3 regions of the Arthrobacter sp. B0316-5-4 genome follow, and region 2 is predicted to be linked to each of the others. Evidence: riboswitches for the same ligand, from Rfam matches in the RefSeq annotation. Region 2 holds a riboswitch; each other region holds the start of a gene.
The links. Region 2 has a riboswitch for cyclic di-AMP ahead of AC5RU9_RS09530 (NlpC/P60 family protein). Riboswitches for the same ligand answer to the same signal wherever they lie in the genome.
Positions count from the first base shown of each region.

Region 1: it holds a riboswitch for cyclic di-AMP, as region 2 does, so the genes downstream of both, AC5RU9_RS11570 (aggregation-promoting factor C-terminal-like domain-containing protein) here and AC5RU9_RS09530 (NlpC/P60 family protein) in region 2, are expected to answer to the same signal.
Region 3: it holds a riboswitch for cyclic di-AMP, as region 2 does, so the genes downstream of both, AC5RU9_RS15055 (M23 family metallopeptidase) here and AC5RU9_RS09530 (NlpC/P60 family protein) in region 2, are expected to answer to the same signal.

Region 1 covers NZ_JBNHFN010000003.1:651,773-656,936, reverse strand. Annotated here, with positions in the region: gene AC5RU9_RS11580 (response regulator transcription factor) at 82-822, shown strand; gene AC5RU9_RS11575 (sensor histidine kinase) at 826-2,325, shown strand; cyclic di-AMP (ydaO/yuaA leader) riboswitch at 2,459-2,618, shown strand; gene AC5RU9_RS11570 (aggregation-promoting factor C-terminal-like domain-containing protein) at 2,623-3,465, shown strand; gene AC5RU9_RS11565 (dolichyl-phosphate beta-glucosyltransferase) at 3,719-4,846, shown strand.
Region 2 covers NZ_JBNHFN010000003.1:211,002-216,165, reverse strand. Annotated here, with positions in the region: gene AC5RU9_RS09545 (PEP/pyruvate-binding domain-containing protein) at 1-43, opposite strand, end outside; gene AC5RU9_RS09540 (universal stress protein) at 62-1,099, opposite strand; gene AC5RU9_RS09535 (FAD-binding protein) at 1,514-2,200, shown strand; gene AC5RU9_RS09530 (NlpC/P60 family protein) at 2,314-3,099, opposite strand; cyclic di-AMP (ydaO/yuaA leader) riboswitch at 3,103-3,271, opposite strand; gene AC5RU9_RS09525 (copper resistance CopC family protein) at 3,446-4,072, opposite strand; gene AC5RU9_RS09520 (NCS2 family permease) at 4,186-5,164, shown strand, end outside.
Region 3 covers NZ_JBNHFN010000004.1:671,021-676,184, reverse strand. Annotated here, with positions in the region: gene AC5RU9_RS15070 (MFS transporter) at 1-414, shown strand, start outside; gene serC (phosphoserine transaminase) at 485-1,615, opposite strand; gene AC5RU9_RS15060 (iron-dependent transcriptional repressor DtxR) at 1,910-2,605, shown strand; cyclic di-AMP (ydaO/yuaA leader) riboswitch at 2,830-3,044, shown strand; gene AC5RU9_RS15055 (M23 family metallopeptidase) at 3,049-3,879, shown strand; cyclic di-AMP (ydaO/yuaA leader) riboswitch at 4,024-4,185, shown strand; gene AC5RU9_RS15050 (C40 family peptidase) at 4,190-4,930, shown strand; gene AC5RU9_RS15045 (NlpC/P60 family protein) at 5,030-5,164, shown strand, end outside.

The sequences.
Region 1 (5,164 bases), 440 kb from region 2:
CCACCTCGCTAATGTTGACTTCACAGCGTCCTCACAGGACGGGCAAAGCGCTGGCTAACCAGCAGAACGGAGACTTGTCCCATGGCCTCCTCGCACTCCATGACCAACAACCTCCCCCAGCTTTCCCACCCGGACGGCTCCCCCATCCGGGCTTTGGTGGTGGATGACGAACCCAGCCTCGCCGAGCTCATGAGCATGGGCCTGCGCATGGCAGGCTGGTCTGTGGCCGTAGCCGGCGACGGTCCGGCCGCAGTGAAGCTGGCCAAGGATTTCCGTCCCGACGTACTGGTGCTTGATGTCATGCTGCCCGGATTCGATGGCGTCGAAGTGCTCAACCGCGTCCGCGCTTTCGCTCCCGAAGTTCCCGCGCTGTTCCTTACCGCCAAGGACGCGGTGCAGGACAGGATCGTGGGCCTGGCTGCCGGCGGCGACGACTATGTGACAAAGCCGTTCAGCATGGAAGAAGTCCTCCTGCGCCTGCACCGGCTGGTCCAGCGGTCCGGGGTAGCGGCCATGGACACGGCCGAGCTGGTGGTGGGAGACCTGACCCTGAATGTCGATACCCGCGAGGTGACACGGGCCGGGCAGGATATTCCGCTGACCGCAACGCAGTTCGAACTTCTGCGCTACCTCATGGAGAATCCCAAAAGGGTTGTCAGCAAAGCCCAGATCCTCGACCGCGTGTGGGACTACGACTTCGGCGGACAGGCCAACATCGTGGAGCTCTACATCTCCTACCTGCGCAAGAAAATCGAAGCGGACCACCCGCCCATGATCCACACCGTTCGCGGTGCCGGGTACGTCATCAAGCCAGCGGACTAGCCATTGAGCACACTTTCCGGAGTGGCCAAAACGTCCCGGCGGAGTTGGCTCAACCCGTCCACCTGGCATCTGCGTACCCGATTGGTCCTGGTGGCCATGGCCCTGTTGGTGGCGATCTGCGGTGCGGTAGGCATCGTCAGCTACGCCTCCATGGACGCGGTCTTCAACAAGCAGCTCGACAGGCAGTTGGAGCAGGCGTCCAGCCGCGCGAATGACTTCGGCAGGGCGCCGTCGAACTTCCCCACTTCCCCGTCCGGAAGGCCCGACCCCCTGGAGGCGCGGGGCCAGGCCGCGGGAACGCTCAACGCCCGGATCGACGGCTCCACTGTCCGGAGTTCAGGACTCATCGACGCCCAAGGAAACCGCGTATCACTGTCCGCGGACGATGAAAAGATCCTGGTGTCGCTCCCCACGGACAACATGCCCGTGGACCGCTCGCTCTCCAATGGCGCGTACCGTCTGGTGGCCGTCGACAAGCCCTACGGCGACGTCATCGTGACTGGCCTGCCCTTGGCGGACAAGCAGAACGCCGAGGCCTCGCTGGTATGGACCATGGTGCTGGTTTCCCTTGGCGGCCTGGTCCTGATCGGGCTCGCGGGAACCGTCATCATCCGGCGCACCATGCGGCCCTTGGAGCAGCTGTCCGAAGTTGCCACGAAAGTATCGAAACTGCCCCTCGACGCCGGTGAGGTGGCCCTTGCGGTGCGCGTCCCGCCGTCGGCCTCCCATCCTGGGACGGAAGTTGGCAGCGTTGGCCATGCGCTGAACCAGATGCTGAACAACGTCTCCAGCGCATTGGAGGCCCGTCAGGAAAGCGAAACCAAGGTGCGCCAGTTCGTGGCGGATGCTTCGCACGAACTGCGGACCCCGCTGACTGCCATTCGCGGCTATACGGAGCTGCTGCGGATGACCGAGAATTTCACGGAGGACGGCAGGAAGTCATTGGCCCGCGTCCAAAGCCAGTCCGAACGCATGACCACCCTGGTGGAAGATCTCCTGTTGCTGGCAAGGCTGGACGAGGGTCAGCCCGTGAAGGTCACGGACGTGGACCTCACCCAGTTGGTGATCGAGACCGTCAGCGACGAAAAGGTCATGGCACCGGACCACATCTGGCAACTCCAACTTCCCGGGGAGCCCATCACGGTACGTGGCGACGCCACGCAATTGCATCAGGTGCTGGCGAACCTGCTCTCGAACGCCCGCAAGCACACCGACCCGGGAACGACGGTGGTCACCGGAGTCATGCTCTCAGCGGATGGCAGCGCAGTGGTGACTGTGACGGACAACGGTCCGGGCATTCCCCAGGACTTCCAGAGCCGCATTTTCTCCCGATTTGCCCGTGCTGACGCCGCAAGATCGGGGTCGGAGGGCACCTCGGGGCTGGGTCTCTCCATTGTCGATTCCATCGTTGCGGCGCACGGTGGCAGTGTTGAAGTGACCTCCAGGCCGGGGCGCACCGAATTTGCCCTGCGACTCCCGACCACCAACACCGAACGCATGTAACGAATCCGGCAAGACGACTCACCGCTTTCGTGATCTCTGTTACCTAAATGTGACTTCTGCGGAAACCTCCTGTACCGTCGAAAGGGTGGGTTGCCCCTAACCGGCCCACATCCGGGATGCGCCGAGCTCTGCCACTTCCCGGAGTCCGATCTTTCTCCGAGGCAGAGACGGGGGACCCAGAGTCTCCGGGCCCAGGCTTTTTGCCGGCCCTTGGGGTGAAGCCGCAGCGTGATGCGCGGCCGGATGACCTCATCCGAACCCGACAGCTAACTCCGCAGGCGCTGAGAGGTAATCACAATGTCTGAATTTAATGATCAGACGCGCCCTTCCGCGCGTCACCGCGACCAGAACGACACCCAGTTGACCAAGTCGCAGACCGTCCTCAAAAAGGCCGCCCGTGACGGCAAGTCCGGCAAGCGCATGCCTGTTGTTGCCGGCGTCATCGCCGCTGCACTGGGCGTTGCATCGCTCGGAACCGCCGCAAACGCAGCGTTGAACCTCCCCGAGGCAAGCCGCGTAGCCGACACCCAGGCCGCCGCCCAGGTCAGCACCAACAAGTCCGCTGAAGTCTCCGCTTCGATGGACGCCGCCGCAGCCAAGGGCGCAGCCGACCGGGCTGCTGCTGACAAGGCAGCCGCCGACAAGGCCGCAGCCGACAAGCTCGCCGCCGATCAGGCCGCTGCCGCGCAGGCTGCCGCCGACAAGGCAGCGGCAGATCAAGCCGCTGCCGAAAAGGCTGCTGCTGACGCTGCCGCCAAGCAGGCCGCCGACGCCGCTGCTGCCGCCGCCGCTGCGGAAGCTGCAGCCGCTGCTGCCGCCCCGAAGGCAGTTGACGATCCCGCCGGTGCAAAGGCCTACGCCGCCAGCATCCTTGGCAGCTATGGCTGGAGCGCGGGCGAAATGACCGCCCTGAACACGCTGTGGGAGAAGGAATCAGGCTGGCGGACCACTGCCACCAACGCTTCCAGCGGTGCGTACGGTATTGTCCAGTCGCTTCCGGCCGGCAAAATGGCTTCTGCCGGTGCGGACTGGCAAACCAACTACCAGACCCAGATCAAGTGGGGCCTGAACTACATCAAGGAACGCTACGGATCCCCGTCCGCTGCCCTGGCCTTCCACTTGGCCAACAACTGGTACTAAGCCAGACTGCTTGACTGCCGCGCCCGAAGCCGCCGTTCGCACCAGTACCCACTGGAGCGAAAAGCGGTAACGGGCGCGGCCTTGCCGTTTAACGCCGGCCGAGTCCGTTTCACAGGAGCGGCCCACGGTTCACAGTGACGTCACAGCTTCCGCCTAAAGCCCTCATAATCGGCGGCGGCATGCTGGGTACATGACGCTCACTGATCCTTCGACCTGCGCATCCCATCACGCGATCCACGGCATGAATTTGGCGATGACGCCAGAGCCCGCCCAGCGGTCCCGGCGCTCCCCCGTCGAAACCCGGACGCCCACCCCGGTCCTGGACATCACCATTCCCGCCTTCAATGATGAAGCCTGTCTGGAAGTGAATCTGCGCAGGCTCCACGGATATCTCAAAGAAACCTTTCCCCACGCTTTCCGGATCACCGTTGCGGACAACGCCAGCACGGACAACACCTTGCGGATTGCCGAGCGGCTGGCCCGCGAACTTCCTGAAGTGGTTGTTGTCCGGTTTGAGCAAAGGGGACGCGGAAACGCACTCCGACAGGTTTGGCTCGCGTCGCCGTCGCCTGTGCTTGCCTACATGGAAGCAGACTTGTCCACGGATCTGGCCGCTGTGGCTCCCCTGCTTGCACCGCTCATTTCGGGCCATTCGGATCTCGCCATCGGCACCCGACTGGCACCGGCATCCCGCGTTACGCGCAGCCCCCGGCACCAGTTGGTTGCCTGCAGCTACAACTCACTGTTGCGCACCGTCCTGGGGGCCGGTTTCTCCGATGCCCAGTGCGGCTTCAAAGCTATCCGTGCGGACGTGGCCCACCAGCTACTGCCCCATGTCAAAGACGAGGCCTGGTTTTTCGACACTGAGCTGCTGATCATCGCCGAGCGCTCCGGCCTGCGCATTCATGAAGTCCCCGTCGACTGGACCCAGGACCCAAACTCAAGTGTCGACGTCGTACGAACCGCCATTGCGGACCTGCGCGGCATCGGCCGGCTGACCCGGGACCTGCGGCGCGGGCGCGTTCCTGTCCGCGAACTTCGCACCGCCCTGTCTGCCGGACCTGCTTCTTCTCCCCGGGACAGCATTCTGGGACGAGTCGTCCCGGTTGTGGCGTGGAGCTTGGCTTACGCCGGAATCTTCCTGGCCTGCACCGGCTATCTGAACGTGTTTGTGGCGAACGTCCTCGGCCTATTCCTCGCTACCTGGGCCGTACATCCGAGCTTGGGGTTGCCCGGCTTGGTGACTGGGCTAGCGGTCAGCTCCGGTGCGCTTTTGCTTTTGCCCCTCATTACGACGCCGGACCGCTGGCTTGAGGGGGCAGTTGTAGTGGGTGCTGCCCTCGCCGCCGCCGTGGTCGGAATTAGTGCCCGCAGGACTTGAACCTTACGTGACGTGAGGATTTAGCGTGGTGGCTGCCGAGGGTCGGTGCCCAATGATTGCGTTCTACCGCCGCTCCAAGTCAGGGAATCTCTTGGAGCGAGGTCCAGTGGCATCTGTGGTGGCGCTGTGGTTGGTTGCCTCAGGATATGTCGGGCGATCCTTGGCCGGAATATAGGCACCCTTGTGACGGCCAGGCCTGCTTGGCCGTATGGCTGCCCCGATGACCAATGCGAGGATCAAGGCCACAACAACGGCTAAACCAACCAGCAAACTGTCCATGCTGACACTCTAAAGCCATGGGAAGGGCAGGTCCGATGA
Region 2 (5,164 bases):
CCGGGTGGCTTTCCGGCTGGTTCAGTGGCTGCTGGCTGTCCATTGGTGGGGAGCGCCGCCGCTAAGCTGCGCCGAGCATGGGGCCGAAATTGGGCCGATCGGCGAGCCGCGGATCCTCCCGGTCCGGAACCACCAGCACCGGCCCCTTCGCATGGTGGAGGACGCCATCAGACGTGGACCCAAGGAGCATCCCGGCGAATCCCCCGCGGCCACGAGTGCCGAGGACCACGAGTTCAACCGAGCGGCTTGTTTCCACCAGGACATCCACCGGAGCACCGTCACGGAGCTCGGTCTCTATGGTCAGACCCGGGAAGTGGCTCTGAAGCCAGGCGAGCCCGGCGTCCAGCTGGACTTTGATGTCCGCAAAGAGGGCATCGCGATCAAGGGGGGCCGGTACCCACGCCAGGGAACCGCTGTACTGCGGAACAGCGCAGATCACACGCAGCTTGGCGCCCATGCGCTGTGCTTGCTCTGCGGCTTCGAGCACAGCTACGCGGGCTTGCTCGGAGCCATCCACCCCGACTGCCACCACGTTCTCGACGGTCCGGGGACCAGCCTTGGCGTGCTCGGCTTTGATGTGTTTGTCTTCGGTGCTCTCCCCGAGGCGGTCCGCGCAGTACAGCGGAACAGTCACCGTGGGGCACTTGGCATGGGCGGGCAGGGCGCTGCTTACCGACCCCAGGAGGCGCCCGACGAAGCCGCCCCGGCCCCTGCTTCCAAACACCAGGAGCGCGGCCTCCGCAGAGAGGTCGAGCAGGACACCGGCAGCGTCACCGTTTTCGACCGATGCATCAACATCGATCGCGTAGGCGGAAACCTTGTCCATCGCCTGCTTGACGATTGCATCGGCGCCCTCACGGATTACCGAGTCGTCCACCGTTGCGTAGCCTCCGTCCAAACCGGAAGCGGCAAAAATAGGAACCGAGTAGGCCGTGACGATATGCAACGGAAGTTGGCGACGCTCTGCTTCACGCGCTGCCCAGACCAAGGCACACTGGCCATGCTCGGATCCGTCCACGCCAACGACGATGCCGCCGGGTGCAACCGCCTCATCCTCGCCATCGCGTGGCACTTCATTGTGTCTTCCGTGCTGGTCCATGGGGCCCGCCTCTCCACCTACTGCTTGATGTTCCGGCTATTCTGCCAGAGGTTCTCCGCGACGGATTCCCTGACTCTCCAAATGTCAATGGCCGGCGAAGGAGAAACTTGGAATCTCTCCTTCCAATGCCCACTATTCTCGGTCGGAAGTACCGAATCAAGGCGACTTCAGGCTATGTGCATAACGGTCCGGGCTCAGTTCAAACGTCGCGATATTGAGCTGCCGACGAACACGCAAAACACGACGCCGGGAAGGCTACCAATGGCCGAAAAAGTTCGGTAGTGTTCGAGTCACCGAATAGCCGGGCAGCGTGTCTCAGGACACACCCCGGCTGTTAATTTGCGGCCGCTTGGGGAACTCGGACGCGACCCCACGCGATGCCGCAGGGCACACACGTCAAGGAGGAACCAAGCAGTGTCACTCACGCCTGATTCCGGCACGGAACGAACCACCACCGTGGTCATCGGCGCCGGCCTCTCCGGTCTGGCTGTTGCCAGCGAGCTCAGCCGCTACGGGGTGGGCTCCATCGTCGTTGACGGGTTCGGATCGTTGTCCGCCACGGGGCCTTCGACCCACACGGGAATGCTCCAGCGCTGCGACATCGCCGATCCCGCAATGAAGGAACGCAGCGAGATTCTCCGCCACCTGCGCAACTACGCTGCCAACCATCATTTGGACGTGCGCAACACTACCCGTGCCGTTCGCCTGGATTTCCTGGGCGCCGACCCGTCACAGCAGCTGGGGCACGGCCCCACCGGAAGCACGGCATCGGCCACCCTCCGGGGCAGGATCGTTTCCGGTCCCCTGGAGTCCACGCCCCGTCAATGGGCGGTCCACACGGCCCACGGTGTCCTACTGGCGGACCACATTGTGGTGACGCGCTGCGCCCAGAGCCAGCTGCGCCGGATGCTGGCGGAACTTGGAATCGCCGTGGGCCAGAATTTGGCCGCGGCCATGCGGGCCGTAGGGATGCACCTTGTTGGCGTTGGGGAACTCATCACCCCAACCCCCAAAGAGGTGCTTCGGCAGGCCAAAGCTGTGGGCCAGGCCATCTCCGCCAAGGTAGCGCTACCGGCCGGCAACGGCGTAGCCATCGCGTAGCAAGGCCGCTGACCGCCCACTGGAACTTTTGCGAACAATTCTTAACGCCAAAGGCCGGCACCTTCGAAGAGTGAATCTTCGAGGATGCCGGCCTTTGAACTGAAGCGTGAGGCTTATGCGCCTGCGCGTACGTACGTGATGGGACCAGTTGCGGTCAACCAGCTGATCGGGTGGATGCCCGTCTGGTTGCCATTGATGCCACCGCTGATGGCCTGGCCGTTGCCGATGTAGATGGCTACGTGGCCGGACTGGACGATCATGTCGCCGGGCTGGGGGGTGCTGACGACCTTGCCGTAGTTCATGAACTGCATGGGCGCGAGGTCACCAACAGGGATGCCCGCGGAGCCGAGGGCCCGCTCCACCATTGCGGTGCAGTCCTGCATGATGCCGATCTGGGCGTAAGCCGAGGCGACCATTGCTGCGTTGACTCCACCGACGGCCGGTGCAGCGGCTGCGGGAGCAGCAGCAGCCGGAGCGGCAGCAACCGAAGCTGCAGCCTTTGCGACAGGAGCGGCCGCAGCGGTTGTTGCCACTGCTGCCTTCTTGGCTACAGGTGCCTCAACAACGGGAGCCGGCTTTTCGATGACCGGAGCTGCTACGGATGCAACAGCAGGGCGCTCGAAGTTGACGGTCGCCGTCGAAAGGGCGGTAACAACCTGGGTGGGTGCCTCGGAAACGGTCTCGGCGACCGTGGCGGGGCTGGAGTCGCGCTGAACCGGGGTTTCGGCTGCGTGTGCAGCGATGGAACCGGTCAGGACAAGGCCAGAGGCTGCTGCGATAACAGCTGCCTGGCGGCCAGCGCCGGAAGCGTTGCTGGCGACTGCCTTGGAGATGGAGATGAACGGATTAGGACGTACGCTGTCCGCCTTACGACGGCCGCGAAGAATGCTTGAAGACATGAAAAAGCCTCTCCCGATGCCTGCGAGGTTAGCTGTCGGATTCGGATGGGAGTCACCCGGCCACTATCCCCCGCTGTTCAGCGGAAGCATCGTGACTTCACCCCAAGGCACACTCGAAAGTGGCCTAAATTGGGTTCCCCGTCTCTGCCGTAAGGTTTGTCTGCGAACGGATTCCGGACTGCGGCAGAGCTAGGCAATCAGGCCGGAAGTGCCCGCTACGTGGAACAGGCACAGGTACTACCGTACGCGATGATCACGCCGAAGTCACATTTAAGTAACGAGAACCGGGCTTTTGGCGTGTCGCGGTAACCATTCCGAGATATTCGCAGCTACGTAGAAAAGCCCGTTATTCCGCGGAATCTCCCGCATCTGTGTCGTTGGAGGCTGCGAGTTTCTTCCGTGCGGTAACGGCGAGATAAATAACGAGGCCGACAGCAACCACGGCCAGTCCCACGATGCTCCACGGGAAGGGCTGCGATGCGTCCGCGGCCGGGGTGCTGGCGGCCGTTCCGGGTGCCGCAGTTCCCGCCGTCGGGACCGTATTGGAAGGTGCCGACGGCGAGGCGCCCGCAGTGCCGCTGGCCGCCGTCGTGCTTCCAGCAGCGGCCGTGAACGTGAAGGTGCCCTCGATGGGGTGCGAGTCGGAGCTGACCACACGCCAGACCACCGTGTACTCCCCAGCCGGTGCGCCTTCGCGGATCTTCTGGACCGCCTGGTTGTCGATAATTTCGACGGGCCCGTCCGCCCAGTTTTCGCCGCCCGCAGTGACCGTCACGCCTGACCCGATGGCCAGCGGCCTGTTGTTGAACGTGATGGAGACCGACGCCGGGACGGCAGCCACGCTGGAACCGTTGGCCGGCGCTGTGGATTCGGCGACGTCGTGCGCGGAGGCCGGGGCCGCGGAAAACAACAAGGCGGACGCGAAGGCCAGGGCAGCAACGACGGCGGCCAGAAGCGGGCGGATGGTGCGCATGGGGCGGTTTCTCCTAGTGTTGGCTTCCTTACAGACTAGGCGAATCGTCCGGAGGCCCATATCCGACGGCATAGGATTTGAGGGCACACTCCCCTCGATCCCCGGAGTCCTTCATGCTTAAACAAGGTTCTGCCATCGACCGCTACTTCAAAATCTCCGAGCGTGGCTCCACATACTCCCGGGAAATCCGCGGCGGCTTCGCAACCTTCTTCGCCATGAGCTACATCGTGGTCCTTAACCCGTTGATCCTTTCCGGGCCGGACTCCAGTGGAGCTTCCCTGGGATTCACCGCAGTGGCGGCCACCACGGCATTCGTTGCGGGCATCCTGACCATCCTCATGGGCGCCTGGGCCAAGCACCCGTTCGCCGTGGCCACGGGCCTGGGCGTTAACGCGTTCGTGGCTGTCACCGTCGCCTCGCACCCCGGCCTGACGTGGCCGGACATGATGGGCCTTGTGGTGCTCTCGGGCCTGACCATGTTGATCCTGGTCCTCACCGGTTTCCGTACCGCCGTTTTCAAGGCCGTGCCGGAAGCACTCAAGACCGCGATCGTGGTGGGCATCGGCCTCTTCATCGCGCTGATCGGCCTGGTCAATGCGGGGTTCGTCCGCCGCATCCCCGACGCCGCCGGCACAACCGTTCCCTTGGGACTGGGCGTCGACGGGAAACTGTTGGGCTGGCCAACCCTGGTGTTTGCCTTTGGCCTGATCCTGACCATCGCACTGGTGGTCCGGAAAGTGCGCGGCGCCATCCTGATCGGCATCGTGGCGTCCACGGCTTTGGCCGCCATCCTCGAGTTCACGCTTCACATCGGCCCCAGCAACGACGGCACCAACATCAACCCGCGCGGCTGGTCCCTTGTTGCCCCGACCCTGACCAAGTGGGGCGCCCCGGACCTTTCCCTTATAGGTAAGGCCAACCCGTTCGGTGCGTTTGAACACCTCGGCTTTATCGCGGCAGCGCTCCTGGCATTCGTGATCCTTTTGAGCATCTTCTTCGACGCGATGGGCACCATGGTTGGCTTGGCCAACGAAGCCGGAACGGTGGACAAGGACGGCAATATCCCTAACGTTGACCGCGTGCTGCAGGTTG
Region 3 (5,164 bases), on a different contig from region 2:
AGCACGCTCGCTGCGCTGGCGCCCAACGCCACGCTTTTCGGACTTGCGCTGGTTCCCTGCGGCTTGTTCGCGCTCACCCTCATCACCAGTGCCAACGGGTACGTGCAATCAACCACGGAGGCCGTCATGCGGGGGCGGGTCATGTCTTTGTACATGGCAATCTTCATGGGCGGGACACCGATTGGTGCCCCGTTGGTGGGGTGGGTGGCGAACGTCGGCGGTCCGCGCTGGGCGGTGGGCGTCGCCGCGATAGCCGGCGTCAGCACCGCCGTCGTCGGTTTGGTATGGATCATCCGCGCGAAGCAATTAAGGCTCCGCTTTGATCGGCGGGCGCGCGGCCTGAAGCATTTCCGGGTGGAGTCGCTGCTTGCCCCTCCGGGCACGGAAGAGGGCGACGGCGGTTCCGGGCGTTAAGCAGCGACGGCGCCGTCCGGCTTTACCGAACGACGCCGACCCCTGGGTCCAGCTGAATCCTTACCGTGGATTACTTCTTCAGTTCGCCCACGACGTAGTCGATGCTGGCAAGGAGCGCTGAAACATCGTCTGGCTCGATGGCAACGAACGTGGCGATGCGCAGCTGGTTGCGGCCCAGCTTGCGGTACGGCTCCGTGTCCACCACGCCGTTGGCACGCAGGACCTTGGCGATCGCAGCGGCGTCGATGGAGTCGTCGAAGTCGATGGTGGCAATGACGTTGGAGCGGTCCTCAGCCTTGGCAACAAACGGCGTGGCGTAGTCGGAGGCTTCTGCCCAGGAGTAGATGCGGTTGGCGGAGTCCGCCGTGCGCTTGCTGGCGAAGTCCAGGCCGCCGTTGCTGTTCAACCACTGAACCTGGGCATCCAGGGTCACCAGCGTGGACAACGACGGCGTGTTGTACGTCTGGTTGAGCTTGGAGTTGTCGATGGCGGTCTGCAGGTCCAGGAAATCCGGGATCCAGCGGCCGGATGCCTTGACGCGGGCAGCGCGTTCCAAGGCTGCGGGGGAGAAGAGGCCGAGCCACAGCCCGCCATCCGAGGCGAAATTCTTCTGCGGGGCGAAGTAATAGACGTCCGACTCCGAGACATCGACATCCAGGCCGCCGGCAGCGGAGGTTGCGTCCACCAGGACCAACGATCCTTCGTCCGCGCCCTGCACCCGCGTCACGGGAGCTGCGACACCCGTGGAAGTTTCGTTCTGGGGCCACGCGTAGACATCGACGCCGGCTTCGGCCTGGGCCACGGGGCGGGTGCCGGGCTCGGACTTGATGATGGAGGAAGCCTCAAGGAACGGAGCCTTGTTGGTGGCAGCAGCGAACTTGGAACCAAATTCACCGAAGGAAAGGTGCTGGGCCTTTTTCTCCACCAGGCCGAAGGCAGCGACGTCCCAGAATGCGGTTGACCCGCCGACGCCGAGGACAACCTCGTATCCGTCGGGCGCGCGGAAGAACTGGCTGAGTCCTTCCCGGACTGATCCGACGAGGTTCTTGACCGGGGCCTGCCGGTGGGATGTGCCCAGGATGGTGGCCGATGCGGCAGACAACGCCTCGATCTGTTCCGGGCGGACCTTGGACGGTCCTGCGCCGAAGCGTCCGTCCTTAGGCAGCAGATCGGCGGGAATGGTGATGCTGTTGTCGCTCACGTGTGGCTCCAATGGGTATCGGCTAGAGATGGGTCGTGGCAGGTGGCATCCGCTGCCCCTTCGACTCCCCAATTCTGCCTGACACGGCTCGGGGGCAGGAACCTGCACCCGTCATAGTCCGCCACGTGGAACGCGGAGCAACCGGATGCGACCGGAATTATCCAGAGTAATTCCAAATAAGCTAGGCTGGGGGTTGGCGTTCAAGGGGCAGCGGTGCACACCGGCTGCCCCGGCCAGGGACGCGGTACGGTGGAGATTACGCAAGGAAACTGCGTTCGAGGAGAGCTGAGCTGGATGACGGATCTGATCGATACCACTGAGATGTATCTTCGGACCATTTTGGAGCTTGAAGAAGAAAACATTGTGGCGCTCAGGGCCCGCATCGCCGAGCGCTTGCGGCACTCCGGCCCCACGGTTTCGCAAACCATCGGCCGCATGGAGCGCGATGGCCTGGTGATCGTTTCCAACGACCGCCACCTTGAACTGACCCAGATGGGCCGCAAGCGCGCCACTGAGGTCATGCGAAAGCACCGCCTGGCCGAGCGGCTCCTTGCCGATGTCATTGGCCTCGACTGGGCATACGTCCATGATGAAGCCTGCCGCTGGGAACACGTGATGAGTGAGCGGGTTGAACGTCGGCTCTACGAACTCCTCGAACACCCCACCGAGTCCCCTTATGGCAATCCGATTCCAGGACTTGAAGCCCTCGGCGGCCTGCCGACGCAGACCATCCCGCGGCTCGACGTCAACCTGCTGCAGGCCATGGATGGCTACGCGTCCGATTCCCGGGTAGTGGTCAGCCGCCTTGCCGAGCCCATCCAGGTGGAACCGGAACTCCTCACCCAACTGGACGAGGGCGGAATCCGTCCCGGTGCCGCAGTGTCGTTGGAACGTGTTGGCGAATACATCTCCGTCCGGGTTCCCGGCATCGAGGGAGCGCTCGAGCTGCCGCCTGAGGTTGCAGCCCACGTGTTCGTCTCCCTGGGCTAACCTCCCTTCGGGGCGCCGCCTCCTCGGGGATGCCGTGTCAAACCTCACTTTCGCGCCCTGCGCGACAGTGTGACCTCGGTTTTCCGGGATAGATGATAAAGGCCCCCGGCATCACGCGCTTTCCTGTTGATAACGAATTTATTACTGCAGGCTTTAATCGCCTATAGTTATCTACTAGCGCCGATACCAAAGCGTTACCTGATCCGGAGCCGAGCTCTGCCAGCGGATCAGGTGTGCCATCCACCACTGGCAGAGGCGGGGGAACCACAAGCGGCTGTCTAAAGAAGCAGCCTTGGGGTGAAGTCCGCAGCAGAAGTGCCCATTTATGCAAGTCCCTCCTGGGATACCTGTGTGCCGTGAGCGCTTCGTGCGGACCGGGTCTTTGAACTCTCTGACCCGAATCCGACAGCTAACTTCGCAGGCTTTTCAGAGAGGAATAGAGTTTGACATCGCAGAACGTCAGGGGTCGTCGCCGCGCGACCGGCCCCGCTGTTGAGCTGCGGCCAGCCCGCGCCACAATGGAGATCCGGCCCCGCGACACTGAGCGTCAAGTCCGCCGCCGTAAGAGCCCATTGCGCCAGGTTGCCGACTTTGCCGCAGCCAGTGGCGTCGGGCAGAAAGCCGGAGTGGCACTCGCCGCCACCGGCTTGGCCCTGACTGTCGGACTGCCGGCCACAAGCCCCGTGATGGCAACGTCGGAGTCGGGCCAAACTGAGTCCGCCCTTGCCGTATCCGGCGGCAGCCAGCCAGAGGTTTCCGCAGCCGCGTCGGCAAAGATCGACTTCAGCCGCGCTGCCGTTGCAACCGCAGCTGACCCTGACGGCAAGCTGAAGCAGCTGCTCAGCGCCCAGTCGGTCGGCAGCATCCAGCGCGCCTCATCCGTAGGAACCCTTGCCAGCCCCCTGGACACCCTGACGACGGCCTCGCCCTTTGGCTACCGGGTCAGCCCCCTCACGGGCGGCACCGGCGACTTCCACCGCGGCCAGGACTTCGTCGCCCAGTGCGGCACGGCCGTCCATGCAGCTGCCACTGGCAAGGTCACCTTTGCCGGCTGGCACGAGTACGGCGGAGGCAACCGCGTGGTCATCGATCACGGCAATGGCCTCGAGACCACGTACAACCACCTGTCGTCCTTCACCGTCAAAGTCGGCCAGACCGTCACCCGCGGCGATACCGTCGCGCTGAGCGGCACCACGGGCGCTTCCACGGGCTGCCACCTCCACTTCGAGGTCCAGGTCAACGGCGAAGTTGTCGACCCCATGGGCTGGCTTTAATCCAGTTGATGGTTGTCTCTCGAATTTTGAGACACCCCGTGACCTGAATGTGACATTCGCGTTCAACTGTTGTACCGTACAAAGCGCATCGGCTTTTTAGGGGGCCGGTGCACTTGAGTGGATTGCCTAGCTCTGCCACCACTCGAGGTCCGTTCGCATAAATCGTCTGGCAGGGGCGGGGGAACCACTTCTGGTCTTCGCAAGAAGACCTTGGGGTTAAGTCGCAAAAGCTTCCTTGAAGCAGCGCGGCCGGATGACTCCCATCCGAATCCGACAGCTCACCTCGCAGGCATTGGGAGAGGCTACCTACGTGTCATCACGCACTACCCCTGCGCGCCACCGCGCTGAATCGGTTCGTACGAACCCCTTGAACACTCTTTCCAAGGCTGTTTCGTCCAACGCCGGTACCGTTGGCCGTCAGGCCGTCGTTCTGGCAGCAGCCTCGGGCCTTGTCCTCAGCGTCGGCCTCCCGGCCACTGCAGCTGACACCGATGTCTCCAAGTCGGAAGCCTCCAGCACCCAACAGCTGGTCGCTACCGCCGTCGTCACGGCAGAGCCCACCGCCACCGTGGCCTTCGAGAGCCCGGTCGTGGCCACCAAGGAAGCCCCCAAGGTTGTCCAGCGTGCATCGCAGGTTACCCAGCGCACCGCGGGTTCCCAGGATGCCGCAACGGCGGTCACCGCTAAGTCCTCCGAAGCTACCGACGGTGCTGCAAGCGCCGCTGCCTCGGGCCTTGCCGCTATTGCCTACACCGGCATCGGCCACCCCTACGTGTGGGGCGGCACCACGCCCAACGGCTGGGACTGCTCCGGCTTCACCCAGTGGGTCTACGCACAGGCTGGCATCAGCATTCCCCGCGTCAACGCCTGGACGGCCATGAAGCCCACCAGCACCCCGGCCCCCGGCGACCTGGTCATGCAGAACGGTGGAGCCCACGTCGGCATCTACGTCGGCAACGGCATGATGATCAGCGCACTGAACCCGAGCCAGGGCACCCTCCTGCACTCGGCAGCCTCCACAGGCACCTCTTCCTTCTTCACCCTTCGCTAGAAAACATCCGGTTCGGGGCCGGCCAGCATACCCCCCAAGTGCTGGCTGCCCATTACCCGCGTGTAACCCCACTGCGCGCGGATACGAAAAGAGAAAATCATGACCAGTGCAAACAAGGTTGCACGGCATCGCGCTGCGGCCCCCAAGACCAGCTCGCTTGCCATCATTGCCAAGGCCGTCGGCGGCAACGCCGGTACCGTAGGCCGCCAGGCGGCCGTTATCGCTGCGGCTTCC